DNA from 3 places in the Bradyrhizobium sp. STM 3561 genome. Region 2 is predicted to be linked to each of the others. Evidence: predicted binding sites of a transcription regulator. Region 2 holds the regulator's gene; each other region holds the start of a gene.
What was found. The regulator LexA, encoded in region 2, represses DNA repair genes until DNA is damaged. The targets are predictions, from matches to a motif close to TGTTCNNNNTGTGTTCNG.

Region 1 (4,659 bases), 110 kb from region 2:
CGCCGAGTGTGGCATTTCGGAGACGGACTCTGCTCTTTCCTTAGGCTACGGTTGCCTCGGAATTAGTTCATATGGGCGTCGCGCCTGATCAGCCGCTTTGGGGATTTCGAGAAGCGGACGAAAGTGGGGAGACTGCAATGAATAAGATTCTGTTTAGTGCAATCGGTGCAATGGCGTTGGTCCTGTCGGCTCCTGCAAGCGCGGCGGATCTCGCAGCGCGTCCTTACACCAAGGCTCCGGCGCCGGCGGTCGCTGCCATCTACGACTGGAGCGGCTTCTACATCGGCATCAACGGCGGCGGCGGCACGAGCCACAAGTGCTGGGACTTTGTGACGCCCGTGACGGGCGTTCTGGTCGGTGAAGGCTGCCACAACGCCACGGGCGGCACGGTCGGTGGCCAGGTCGGCTATCGCTGGCAGTCGGCGAACTGGGTGTTCGGCGTCGAGGGCCAGGGCAACTGGGCCGACTTTTCCGGCGACAACATCAGCCCGCTGACTGGCCTGCGCGATCGTTCCAAGATCAACGCTTTCGGTTTGCTCACCGGCCAGGTCGGCTACGCCTGGAATAACGTGCTGCTCTACGTGAAGGGCGGCGGCGCCGTCGTCGGGGATCGCTATCGCACCTACGATCTGGCGACAGGCCTCGAATTCGATCGCGCCAACGAGACCCGTTGGGGGGGCACGGTCGGTGCAGGCATCGAGTTCGGATTCGCGCCGAACTGGTCAGTCGGCTTGGAGTACGACCACATCTTCCTCGGCAACCGCACGATCAACTTCACCGGATCCGGCAATTTCGCCATTGCCCCGCTCGGTGTCGTCACACGGTCCGAGCGCATCAGCCAGGACGTCGATATCGGCCTCATCCGCGTGAACTATCGCTGGGGTGGCCCGGCGATCGCGAGGTACTGATATCTCGCTGAAATTATTCGGAGATCAAAGGCCGGCCTTGCGCCGGCCTTTCTTGTTTCGGCTCGATCGCTTGGAAGTAATAAGTCAGTAACCATCACCTTTTGCGGCTATGTGGCTTTTCGGAGACACAACGTGCGCCTTTGGTGGTGTAGAGATGGCATCAGTTGGGCCGTTGAGTCCGCTGCCCTTCCGTCGCGGAAGGCAACAACAGAAACTGGGACTGGGATTAAGTTGAAAATGAAAAAGGTTTTGCTGGCTTCGGCCTGTTTGTTTGCTCTCGCCGCTCCGGCCTCGGCCGCTGACCTCGCGGCGCGCCCCTACACCAAGGCTCCGGTCGCTCCGGTCGCTGCTGTCTACAACTGGACCGGCTTCTACCTCGGTATCGTCGGCGGCGGCGCGTGGGAAAACGCTTCGGGCGACCCGAAGATGAAGGGTGGCTTCGTCGGTGGCACCGCCGGTTACAACTGGCAGACCGGCAACGTGGTGTTCGGCGTTGAGGCCGATGGCGCCTGGGCCGACGTCAGCGCGACGGCTGCAGGTGTGGTTTTCGTCCCCGGCGTCGGTGGCGTCCCGGCCTCGCTGACCTCGAAGACCGACGCGATGGGCACCGTGCGCGGCCGCATCGGCTGGGCTGTCAACAACGTGCTGTTCTACGGCACCGGTGGTTACGCCTGGATCGACAACAAGCTCACCGCCAGCCTGGGAGCCCTCTCGGTCTCCGACAGCAAGTTCCACTCCGGCTGGACCGTTGGTGCGGGCGTCGAGGCGTTCTTCGCTCCGCAGTGGTCGGTCAAGGGCGAGTACCTCTATCGCAGCCTGGGCGGCGAGACCTACTTCTCGGGCGCCATTCCTACCGGCACGCTCAACTTCCACACCGTGCAGGTCGGCGTGAACTATCACTTCGGCGGCCCGATCGTCGCGAAGTACTGAGCTGCGTCTCTGACGCTACCCGCGTTACGAAAGGCCGGCCTCGCGCCGGCCTTTTTGTTGTTTTCAGGCGCGTAGCAATACGCCAGCCCGCCCCCAGCGTTTTCGCCGAGATGTGGCTCCAGGGAGACACAACCTTTGGCTTCGATGGTCTAAAGTCACGGCGTTACTTGAGTCATAGGGTCCGCTGCTCTTCCGCTCTCCGGAAGGCCGGAATGGAAACGGAACTGGGGAATGGATATGAAGAAGCTTTTGCTGGCTTCGGCCAGTTTGTTCGCGCTCAGCGCGTTGGCACCGGCCTCGGCAGCCGATTTGGCGGCCCGCCCCTACACCAAAGCTCCGCTCGCGCCAGTCGCGATGTACAATTGGAGCGGCTTCTACCTCGGCATCAACGGCGGTGGTGCCTCGAGCCGCAATTGCTGGGATCTCAATGCTGTGCTCGGCGCGCCAATCCCGGTCGTGTCCGAAGGTTGTCACAACGCGACCGGTGGACTCGTCGGTGGTCAGGTCGGCTATCGCTGGCAGGCGGCCAACTGGGTGTTCGGGCTCGAAGCTCAAGGAGACTGGGCCAATCTGAAGGGGTCGAATGCGAGCCCGCTTGCCGCATTCGCGCCGGTCGTCAATCAGACCAAAATCGATGCGATCGGCCTGTTCACCGGCCAGGTCGGCTATGCCTGGAACAACGTGCTCTGGTACGTGAAGGGCGGCGCCGCGGTCACGCACGCCAAATATAACGGCCTTCTGGGCGGCGTGGTCGTCGACAGCGCAAGCGAGACCCGCTGGGGTGGTGCGGTCGGCACCGGCCTCGAATTCGGTTTCGCACCGAACTGGTCCGTTGCCATCGAATACGACCACCTGTTCATGGGCGGCCGCAACCTCAATTTCACTGTGCTTGGCATCAACGACCGGACCGATCGTATCAAGCAGGACGTCGACATGGGCACCGTCCGCCTGAACTACACTTTCGGCGGCCCTGTCGTCGCGAAGTACTGATCGCTGACCGACGTCACATCGCCACGAAAGGCCGGCCTCGCGCCGGCCTTTTTGTTGCGGCGGGCTGTTGAGGTGCAGTTCCGCGCCCGCTTGCTGCCAGATGCCGCCAGCGCGCCAACAATCCGTTGACGATTCGCAAGTCCCACTGGAAATCCTCCGCCGTTCTTCCTACGTTCGCTGCCATACCCATCGGCGCCGATCCCGGTTCCGGGCGAAGCGCGCCTTTGCATTGGCGCGATCGCGCGTCTTTGGATTCCTTGAGGGACCAGCGGGATGGACGAAGTGATCAGGGCGAAGCGCCAACAACAGAACGCGGGCTCCAGCCTGCGCGCAATTACGATCCGCGGCGCACGCGAGCACAACCTCAAGAACATCGACGTCGAGATTCCCCGCGACAAGCTGGTGGTGTTCACCGGCCTCTCCGGCTCCGGCAAATCCTCGCTCGCCTTCGACACCATCTATGCCGAGGGCCAGCGCCGCTACGTCGAGTCGCTGTCGGCCTATGCCCGCCAGTTCCTGGAGATGATGCAGAAGCCCGACGTCGACCAGATCGACGGCCTGTCGCCGGCGATCTCGATCGAGCAGAAGACGACATCGAAGAACCCGCGTTCCACCGTCGGCACGGTGACCGAGATCTACGACTATATGCGCCTGCTCTGGGCCCGCGTCGGCGTGCCCTATTCGCCCGCCACGGGCCTGCCGATCGAAAGCCAGACCGTCTCGCAGATGGTCGACCGTGTGCTGGCGCTGCCCGAAGGCACCCGCCTCTATCTGCTGGCGCCGGTCGTGCGCGGCCGCAAGGGCGAGTACAAGAAAGAGCTCGCCGAATGGCTCAAGAAGGGCTTTCAACGCGTTAAGATCGACGGCACCTTCTACGAGCTGGCGGAAGCCCCAAGCCTCGACAAGAAATTCCCGCACGACATCGACGTCGTGGTCGACCGCATCGTGGTCCGCTCCGACATCGGCCAGCGCCTCGCCGAGAGCTTTGAGACCGCGCTGAAGCTCGCCGAGGGCCTCGCCGTCGTCGAGTTCGCCGATGCGCCCGCAGCCGCGCCCGCCGAAGAGAAAGAGAAAAAGAAGACCGCCAAGATCCACGACAAGAGCGGCCCCGAGCGCATCCTGTTCTCGGAAAAGTTCGCCTGCCCGGTGTCCGGCTTCACCATTCCCGAGATCGAGCCACGCCTGTTCTCCTTCAACAATCCCTACGGCGCCTGCCCCGCCTGCGGCGGCCTCGGCGTCGAGCAGCATGTCGACGAGGATCTCGTCATCCCCGAGAAGGATCTGACGCTGCGCAAGGGCGCGATCGCGCCCTGGGCCAAATCGTCATCGCCCTATTACGTGCAGACGCTGACCGCGCTCGGCAAGCACTACAAGTTCACGCTCGACACCAAGTGGAAGGATCTGCCGAAGAAGACGCAGAACGCGATCCTCTACGGCTCGGGCGAGGACGAGATCAAGTTCTCCTATGAAGACGGGGTGCGTTCCTACGACACTAAGAAACCGTTCGAGGGTGTCATCACCAACATCAACCGCCGCTACCGCGAAACCGAAAGCGAGTGGGCCCGCGAGGAGCTGGCGAAGTACTTCCACGACGTGCCCTGCGAGGGCTGTAATGGCTTCCGCCTGAAGCCCGAGGCGCTTTGCGTCAAGGTCGGCGGCAAGCATATCGGCGAGATCTCGGAGCTGTCGGTGAAGAAGGCCGGCGAGTGGTTCGCGGGCGTGCCCGAGGCGCTGAACAAGCAACAGAACGAGATCGCCGGCCGCATCCTGAAGGAGATTCGCGAGCGCCTCACCTTCCTGCTCGACGTCGGCCTCAACTATCTCACGCTGT
Region 2 (4,659 bases):
TCGCGGCGCGGCGCACGCAGCCGCCGGAAGCGATGTCGGCGATGGACGGCTATGCCGTGCGCGCGGCAGACGCGGCAACGATCGATTCCAGACTGGCGGTGATCGGCGAAGCCGCAGCGGGCCGTCCGTTCGCGGGAACGGTCGGCGTCGGCGAAGCGGTGCGGATCTTTACCGGCGGCGTTATTCCCGACGGCGCCGATGCGGTCGTGATCCAGGAGGACACGGTCGCCGACGGCAAGCACATCATGATCAAGGAAGCCGCGATTCCCGGACGGCACATTCGTCCCGCCGGCGTCGACTTCCGCGAGGGCGACGTGCTGCTGCGCAAAGGAACCCGTCTCACCGAGCGCGATCTCGCGCTCGCCGCTGCGATGAATCATCCGCAGCTCGCCGTCTGCCGCCGTCCGAGGGTCGCGATCCTTGCCACCGGCGATGAGCTGGTGATGCCGGGCACCGCGCCCGGTCGCGGCCAGATCGTCTATTCCAATGGCTATGCCCTGCACGCGCTCGCCCGCAGCGAGGGCGCCGAGACCATCGATCTCGGCGTTGCCGCCGACACGCTGGAGGCCACTTCCGCCGGCATCCGCCGCGCTCGCGAGAGCGGCGCCGACATCCTGATCACGACCGGTGGCGCATCGGTCGGTGATCACGATCTGGTTCAGCAGGCGCTGAAGGGCGAAGGCATCTCGATGGCGTTCTGGAAGATCGCGATTCGGCCCGGCAAGCCGATGATGCACGGACGGCTCGGCGCCATGCGCGTGATCGGCCTGCCCGGCAATCCCGTGTCATCATACGTGTGCGCCTTCCTGTTCATGGTGCCGCTGATTCGCGCCCTGTCAGGCCGTTCGGTGATTCATCATCGCCGCGAATGCGCCGTGCTGGGCCGCGATCTCGGGGCCAATGACCAGCGCGAGGATTATCTGCGTGCGCGACTGGAACTGCGCGGCGACGGCACGCTCGTCGCCCTTCCCGTCCGCCATCAGGACTCCTCTCTGCTTGCGAATCTCGCTGCGGCACAGGTACTTCTCGTACGCGCGCCGTTCGCGCCGAAGGCCGAGGCCGGCACGCCTTGCGAGGTGCTGCGGCTCCCCGTCTGAGCTGCACGGAACACGCATTCCGCGAGATTTGCCCCGTTCACCGTAAATTAAGCAGTTGCGGAACACATATCGAACATATAGTGTCCGTTCATGATTTGTTTCGAGGATGTAGCGGCTTATCGCTGAATTCATCGTCTCGGAATCGAACGACATCAACCGGGGGACTTTGGTCGAGATGTTGACGCGCAAACAATACGAGCTTCTGCGGTTCATCAGCGAACGTCTGAAGGAAAGCGGCGTGCCGCCGTCTTTCGACGAGATGAAGGATGCGCTCGACCTGCGCTCGAAGTCAGGCATTCATCGCCTGATCACTGCGCTCGAGGAGCGCGGCTTCATCCGCCGCCTGCCCAACCGCGCCCGCGCCATCGAGGTGATCAAGCTGCCCGAACTCCAGGCCGCTGCCGGCAATCGCCGCGGCTTCACGCCGAGCGTCATCGAGGGCAATCTCGGCAAGGTGCGCGCGAGCTCCAGCCCGCCTGTTGACGAGGGCGAGCGTCCCGTCGCGGTGCCCGTGATGGGCCGCATCGCGGCCGGCACGCCGATCGAGGCGTTGCAGACCCGCAGCCACACCATCAGCGTACCGCCCGACATGCTCGGCGCGGGCGAGCACTACGCTCTCGAAGTGCGCGGCGATTCGATGGTCGAGGCCGGCATCCTCGATGGCGACATGGCGCTGATCCAGCGCAACGAGAGCGCCGATACCGGCGACATCGTGGTGGCGCTGATCGATGACGAGGAGGCCACGCTCAAGCGCTTCCGCCGCCGCGGCGCCTCGATCGCACTCGAGCCAGCCAATGCCGCCTACGAGGTCCGCATTCTTCCGCCAAACCGCGTGAAGATTCAGGGCAAGCTGATCGGGCTCTACCGGAAGTACTGAGCGGTCTGCGGTCGTTGGACACCTCTTGGAGCGGATCATTTTCCGCTCTGGCTGGATGGTCTTTCCGGTTCTGCTCAGACTATCCGGTCCTTTTTCCGGTGCGAGATCCTCGGCACGCCGCACGAAGCAACATCGCTTCGCGGCCACAGCTTCGAGGAGACGCCACCCGCCAGATGTTTCATGGACAATCATTGCAGCGCTGATCGCAGCATCAGCGTCGCAGGCCATTGCCACACAGTCGCACCGCCATGTGCGCAAGCAATCGAGCCAGTACGAATTCGCGACGCGCGGAATGTGATGCGCAGCTCTCCGCAATCGAGCCGGCAATAAGCGAGCCGGTCAGCACCCGCGGGGCGCTGACATTGGCGCCGTTCGAATGCACAGGCGTCGGCTTTGTTCCTATCGAATCCGGGAAAGATAATGTGATCGCGGCTCGCGAAGCCCAGCCGCAGATTTGCCCACAACCGAGCAGAACGTTGTATGCTTCACCCTGATAGAGGCCTGCGCCTCCAAGAGAGGTGCGGCTTGCTATCTTCGCATGAGGAGCACCCGATGTGTGACTATAGCCTGCATGCCGTCGCGACGCGCCCTGCCGAAGTCGGCGAGACGATCGTCACGACAACCTTCCGCGGCACCTCGACACGCGGCTTCGCCTCTGAAGCCGATCTCTCCGTCGCGGTCTGCCTGCTGCCGGGAACGGAGCTCGCTTTCGCCGACAACGTTCGTTACGACAACCGCTGGATCTGGACGCGCACCGTCAACTCCCGCGTCGGCAAGTTCGGCAAGATCGATCCGCACATTCCCGATCGCCATCATGACGCGATCGAATTTCCCGACGGCAAGTACGTGCTGGTGACGCAGCTCGTCGAAGGCCAGCGCGCGACCGTGCTGCAACTGCCGGTGACCCAGCCGGTTGGCGAGCGCGAGCACAAGCCGCAGATCGTCGCCGAGACGAGGTCCACGATCACACGCCTGCCGATCGGCTGATCGTCGGCGCGCCCCCGGCCGATTTGTCGAGGGCCAGAACTTGAAATGCCATCGCCGGCTGAGGCCGGCGAGATGGTATGGTTTGCGTCCTGCAGAATCCCGCGCCTCCTCCGCATCGATCCTCAATCGTCAGCCTGCAAGTCGGCCTCCGATGGCGTTGCGTCCCGATTGCGGGGCACGGCCGTCTTCGGCGCAAGGCTGCCGTCGAAATCCCCCTCGCCGGCGCCGGCCGGCAGCCAAGGGCGGCTTGCGCCTCTCGCCCTCACCACCTGCACCGAGAAACCCTCTCCGTTTTGCGTCAGAGCCAGCGCGCCCTGACTGGCAAGGCGCGACCGATCGACCACCATCGCTGCGCAATCGGGCGGCGCGGGCCGCGCCGTCACCACCAACGCAGCGCGGCTGCAATCATCAGCCAGCGCGTCGATGCGCAGAGAAAGCGCGACCAGCCGCCCGTCCGCAAGCGGCGCCACGCAGCCGGACTCGTCACATGACACACCGCTCGCCAACGAGGCGTTGGCGGCATCGCGCGGATCGGCATCGGCGGCTAACCATTCCCTCAGCAGAAAGCCATCCTTGCTCGCGCGGATCACATGCAAACGCCCGTCGCCGCCCCGGACCGCGACGCTCGCGCCATCCCCGGCAATCAGGATATCGGGCTGCCGCACCGACAGTCCCCAGAGGATCGCTACCAGCAGCACCAGGGCGCCGGACAAGCGCAAGGGCGTGCGCAACAGGCCCATCACGATGATCCCGAGGCTGGCCGCGATCAACGGCGCGATTCCGAACGCCGGAATGCGGCCAACTGCGCCCGGTAGGGCCGCCACCCAGCGCGAGACCGCGACCATCCAGTCAATGCCGATCCCCATCAGCCACCAGAACACGCCGTCGAGGCCGAAGGGCGCCGCGAGCAACCCTAAAAGCCCCGCCGGCATCACCAGCGCCGAGACCACCGGCATCGCGCCGAGATTGGCGAGCACGCCGTATGGCGTCACGCGATGGAAGTGGAAAGCGGCATAGGGCGTGGTCGCAAGCCCCGCGATCAACGAAGCCAGCAACAGCATCGCGATCTCGCGGCCGCCCCACAGCGCGATGCGCGCTGTCGTCGAATGATCGGGCGATGCAAGCAGGTTCGGCATGCCGATCTGCACCAGCGCCACCAGCCCGAGCGTCGCGACGAAGGACATCTGGAAGCTGGGATGCACCAGCGCTTCGGGCGCGACCGCGAGCACGATCAGCGCGGCCACAGCGAGGGTTCGGAAGGTGATGGCGCGGCGATCGACCATCACGGCGATCAACACCACCGCGGTCATGAAGAACGATCTCTGTGTCGCGACCTCCGCGCCTGACAGCAGCAGGTAGAACGCTGCCGCCGCCAGCGCAGCGGCCGCCGACCATTTCTTGATGGCGAAGCCGGCCGCCAGTCCCGGGATCAGCGCCAGCAGCGCGCGCACTGCGAAGAAGACGACGCCGGCGACGACCGCCATGTGATAGCCGGAGATCGACAGCACATGGCCGAGCCCCGAGATGAACATGGCGTCGTTGACGGGCGTGCTGATCGCATCGCGCCGTCCCGTGAGCAGCGCGGTCGCAATCGCGCGGTTGTCGCCTTCGAGCGTTGAGCGGATGCGCGCGTCGATCGCATCGCGCAGGCCCTGCATGAAGGCGGCGTAGCGCAGCCGCAAGCCGCCGGCATCCGGC
Region 3 (4,659 bases), on a different replicon from region 2:
GACAATGCCGTCGAAGAAGGCGCCAAGGCCAAGTCCGAGAAGGACGCCTGCGGATGTGGGAAAGCCGGCTGGTCTGCTGTGTAGCATCTGATGAACTCGTCTGGGACCGCGATGTGAAAGCAAGGACAAGGCGTTCTTCACGCCGCCGTTCCTACGGCAAGCTACATGCGTTGCGCAGACGATTGAAATTCGTGACCCTGCGGGCTCGCCACTAACATGCGTTAAATGGAGGAGTGCTCCACGGTGAGAGCCAGCGCCGCGCCGTCATCTTGATCGGTCGATAGGAACGTTCAACGTAGCGAAGCGTCTGTCGCTCACACGCGGAGATGAACATGCTGAGAAGATCATTCCTACTTGCCCTCGGAGGGCTCGGGCTTTCGACCTGCGCCGTTCAGGCCCGGACAAATCCGCAGAGGATTTCAGGACCGCCGACCTCATGGGCGGCGCGTTCGCCATGCAAACGAGTCAGCTCGCGCTGACCCGCACTGGCAATCCCGGCGTTATCAACTTTGCGAACGCGGAGATTGCAGAACAGGTGCAGGTGGCAAGCGCGCTCGGCGCCGCCCCAGGCTCCGCGCCCCTGCGGCCGGACCATGCATGTTGACGGCTTCAGGCCACGCCCTCGGGCCCGTTCGACCGGATGTATGTACAAGGACAGATTCGGGGCCATCACGAACTGCTGGCGCTCAACAATTCCTACCTGAGGTCTGGCGGCAATCCGAAGGAGCAGCAGGTCGCGCAGATGTCCCTTCCGATCATCCAGCGGCATCTCGCCATACTGAGCAGTCTCAGGGAAATGGCCTAGCGGGGGACAGAAACGAGGCTGCCATGGCATACGCTTTGTTCAAGGACGAGGAAAAGCTGAGCCGGACGTTTCCAACCAAAAAGGAAGCTCTGGAGAAAGCGGAGCAGGCCGGGCTGGTCGAGCACCCCGGGGGCCAGCCCGCGCTGCCTTGTTCGGCCGACCCAATCCCCCACGACTATGCAGATCTCGACTGGACGCCGGACAAACCGGCATCCTGATCCTGAGCGACGTTAACAACCCTGCAGCCGTGCGGCGTGTGGAGACGATGCTCTGCCAACGTCCTCCCAAGAACTTCGACTCTTCTTTCTTTCAGAAAGAACAAATTTCTTTGAGAAAGAGCAAAAGAACAAAAAGGGAACTGAGAGCCGAGACCAACGTTGGTAAGGGAGATTTGTAGAAGGAGATTCGTCATGGCTGACAACACGCAGAAGGACCCGAAAGATTGGGTGTCCGGCGACGATCCGATGACGGGCGCGCAGGAATCCTATCTCGCCACGCTGGCGGAGCAGGCCCACAAGCCCGTCCCAAAGGAGAAGCTGACCAAGGCCGAAGCCTCCGAACTTATCGAGAAGATGAAGCATGCGGCGGGCCTGGAGCGCCCTTCACGGCGCAGAGCTGGCGGGTCGTGACCAGAGCCGCCAGCATCCGGCATATCGCTGAATCAGGCAGCGCCTGCGCAGATCGGCGCAGGATGAATGCAAAATTGATTGATACGCGAATTGATGCACGCGGCAGGCTTGCCGATCACGCGGACCGCTTGCGCTTGCGCGCAATCCAATGCGAGTGCCGGGAAGGCAAAGCCCAAGCTCGATGGCACGGGACCTGATCGACGCAATTGGCCGTTTCAGCTTCACGATCATCAACGTCAGGCTCTTTCCGGTTTCGCACATGGTGCGAAGCAGGCGGTCGTCGTCTTCCGACCAGCGTTGGTGGTCATAGGTGCGGGCAGCCATCGTCAGCGCCTCTGAGGCCGGTGAGGCAAGGCCAGATCATAAGGGAATAAGAAGGGCCCGGTCTGGGGCTGTTGGCCGGGTCAGTTGAAGGGCGGCTTGTTACGCTGCCGCCTGTCACAGAGATAGTTCACGCACATCGCGTTTCAATCATTTTGCGGATTTGTAATCGTGAGCCTTGAGATGCACAGGGTCATCGCACATTGGCGATGATGGCGGCGACGCGCCGGGAATGCTGATCGACGATGACGAGATCCTTGCCCGCAAGCAAATACTGATCGCCCCAGAATCCGTTGAGCACCTGCGTGGCTTCAGGCGGCAGGTCAGCGGTCTTGGTCTGTTGCGGGACGGATGTGCCGACCATCATCTCGAAATTGGGACGATCCATCGCGGGCCCTTGCGCGGACGAGATGATCGAGCGAAGCTGCTGGCGCTGCTGATCGGAGACTGTCGCAGGCGCAGTGCTCTGTTGAATTTGCCGCGCGCGCTTGCCCGACGACTCCTCGACGCCGGCGGGATCCTGCTTCGCAGTTGTGCTGATCGCCTCGCGCTGCGTCGGAACTCCCGTACCGACGGTGGTTGCGGGCGCGTTGCTGTCTGCGCCCGTCGGTGGGCGGCCGAGATAATCGGTCATCCCGAATATCTGGGGCACTGCAAACCAGACCGCAAATCCGACGAACAGGATCGCGGCGAGCGCCGATCCCCACATCATCACCTGGCGGGTACCATCTCTCTGCTCGTCGCGGGGAAGATTTGCGGCCATCATGCATCGCTCCGTTGCGACTGGCCAACCCGTGCGTCACGCCGCCGTTCCTATCGGCTGTCTGGCGGAAGCCAAACAACATCGCCGGTTACGGCAAGGCGCCGCTTCTCGCCCCTTCCATCGAATGCGGCTTGTCGAGAAAATACTTGCGGTTGCCGGTACGGCTTCGGCGTACTGGTCAAGGGCAACGACGATGGCCTAGACGGGCGCGTGGCACCACCTTCCTACGTTGCCCCGTGGCGGACGTCCTGAAGAGGCGCTAACTAAGCCAACCGGCAGCTGATGAAGAGAGACGGAAGTCTGCGGAGCGACAAAGAGACAGTAGCGATAGCAATGGCACCCGGGGTTCCGCTATTCAGGGCAAGAACGTGACCTATGCCCGAGCTCGCTAGCCCCGCCTCCCATATGGCGGCGGTACCAGCCCGAACTATATGTCATTGTACGTCCCACCGCGCATTCCCCTTGAAGAAGCCATTGCTCATCTTTCTATTCCTCATCTTCGCGCCGATTGCAGCATCCGCAGCGCGCTACTTTTGGCTGGGCGACGGCCGGGGGAACTGGCAGACAGCCGACCGCTCGAGCGCCGGACTGTTGCCTTCAGCGGCGGCGCATCCCCAAGCGGTTATCCGGGTCTTTGCTGCACGAACTGTCCGCTGGCGCAGCATCTTCGCCGTCCACACCTGGATTGTTGTGAAGGAAAAGGACGCAAGGTCCTACACCCGTTACGACTACACGGCATGGGGTGAGCCGATCCGAACCAATGGCTTTGCGCCAGATGGCCGATGGTTTGGCGCCGTGCCGGAAACGATCGTGGCTGTCGACGGCGAGCGCGCGGAAGCGCTTATCCCCAAAATCCGGTACGTGATCGAAAACTACAAGTTCCGATCCTATGGCGATTACAGCGCTTGGCCAGGTCCCAACTCGAACACTTTCGTGCAGGCGGCTCTGGATTCCGTCCCGGAGTTGCGAGCAGTCTTGCCCCCCACCGCGATCGGCAAGGACTTCCCTTATGACGGCCGTTGGGTCGGGATCACCCCATCGGGAACGGGTATTTTCGTCACCCTCGCGGGTTATGTCGGCGTTACCGTTGGCTGGGTCGAAGGTGTCGAACTCAACTTCTTCGGCGCAGTCCTCGGCTTCGATCTGCGGCGCCCGGCACTCAAGCTTCCTGGCCTCGGCCGCGTCGGAGTTACTGCCGGGCTCTGAGCAGAGGGTCCGCCAGTTGATTGCTAAAGCCCTAAAGACAAGCAACGAGCGGCTCGATGCCTATTACGAATCCGCGTGCCGTTAGCCGGCGGCTCCGCCCTGCTTGAAGCCAAGCTGGTCACGCGATGCGCTTGGGCCCTCACCGTTGACCAACCCCTATGCCGCGCGCTCCCGCGCCTCCTCCCAGAGGTCCGGCAACATATTCAAGACGCGGGCCATCCCCGCTGGCGCGCAAATAATTTCTGCCTTGCCAAAATCAATCGCAGCGCTCGGCATCTCAAAGCGGCGAGAACTGCGATCTTGAGCCATGGTGACTCCGCCGCCCTGCCTGACCACGCGAATGCCTTCGATGCCCGCGGGGAGCATCCCGCTAAGCACGATGGCAGCTGTGCGGCTGCCGAAGCGAGCGAAAATGCTTCGGATCATCTGGTCTCCGGAGGCCAACCAGCTGGCTGACGGTGCGGGAAGCACGTCGATTTCGATACCGGTGAGAGTCAGGAGAATGCCTGTTCCAGGCGGAGCGAGATAAATGCCTTTGAGGCTCGTCAAGGGTCCTGCCTCAGCCCATCGCACCGGCAGGCTTGTGTAGCACGCCAGGGTCTTATCCAGCGGTAGCGGAACGCGCGGCAAGTGCTGCGCGATGAATAGCGGGATTGGAAAATCGGTCCCGAGGGCGCCGATGATTTCGATCAGAGCTGGAATGCCGCCGGCCGACGCAATCATACCCACGGCTCCTGGACAGGAACGATCTGGGAATGCGCTGCTTGGGACAGAGACCATTGTAATCCAGATTACATAATCAATCCTGTCGCGAGGAGTTCCGCTTTGGACAACAAGCTTCTGGCAAAGCTTCCCGCGCGGGAGCTAGATCTGATCAAGCCCCATCTTCAATCTGTGGACTTACGCTACATGCAGGTGCTGGCCGAGACCGATGA

Region 1: a site for LexA is predicted at 2,989-3,006, ahead of uvrA (excinuclease ABC subunit UvrA). Genes of this name have one in related genera too.
Region 3: a site for LexA is predicted at 1,148-1,165, ahead of P6U28_RS39675 (DUF3072 domain-containing protein). Genes of this name have one in related genera too.

What each region holds. Positions count from the first base shown of each region.
Region 1 is NZ_CP120695.1:3,000,342-3,005,000, forward strand. Features, by position in the region: gene P6U28_RS14035 (outer membrane protein) at 138-908, shown strand; gene P6U28_RS14040 (outer membrane protein) at 1,146-1,838, shown strand; gene P6U28_RS14045 (outer membrane protein) at 2,076-2,828, shown strand; gene uvrA (excinuclease ABC subunit UvrA) at 3,102-4,659, shown strand, end outside.
Region 2 is NZ_CP120695.1:3,109,659-3,114,317, forward strand. Features, by position in the region: gene glp (gephyrin-like molybdotransferase Glp) at 1-1,097, shown strand, start outside; gene lexA (transcriptional repressor LexA) at 1,273-1,974, shown strand; gene P6U28_RS14595 (hypothetical protein) at 2,527-2,961, shown strand; gene P6U28_RS14600 (ComEC/Rec2 family competence protein) at 3,084-4,659, opposite strand, start outside.
Region 3 is NZ_CP120696.1:57,410-62,068, forward strand. Features, by position in the region: gene P6U28_RS39655 (DUF2243 domain-containing protein) at 1-87, opposite strand, end outside; gene P6U28_RS39660 (hypothetical protein) at 437-604, shown strand; gene P6U28_RS39665 (hypothetical protein) at 641-805, shown strand; gene P6U28_RS39670 (hypothetical protein) at 829-1,023, shown strand; gene P6U28_RS39675 (DUF3072 domain-containing protein) at 1,216-1,434, shown strand; gene P6U28_RS39680 (hypothetical protein) at 1,408-1,758, opposite strand; gene P6U28_RS39685 (DUF1236 domain-containing protein) at 1,949-2,521, opposite strand; gene P6U28_RS39690 (DUF3750 domain-containing protein) at 2,993-3,724, shown strand; gene P6U28_RS39695 (chemotaxis protein CheB) at 3,881-4,447, opposite strand; gene P6U28_RS39700 (Crp/Fnr family transcriptional regulator) at 4,550-4,659, shown strand, end outside.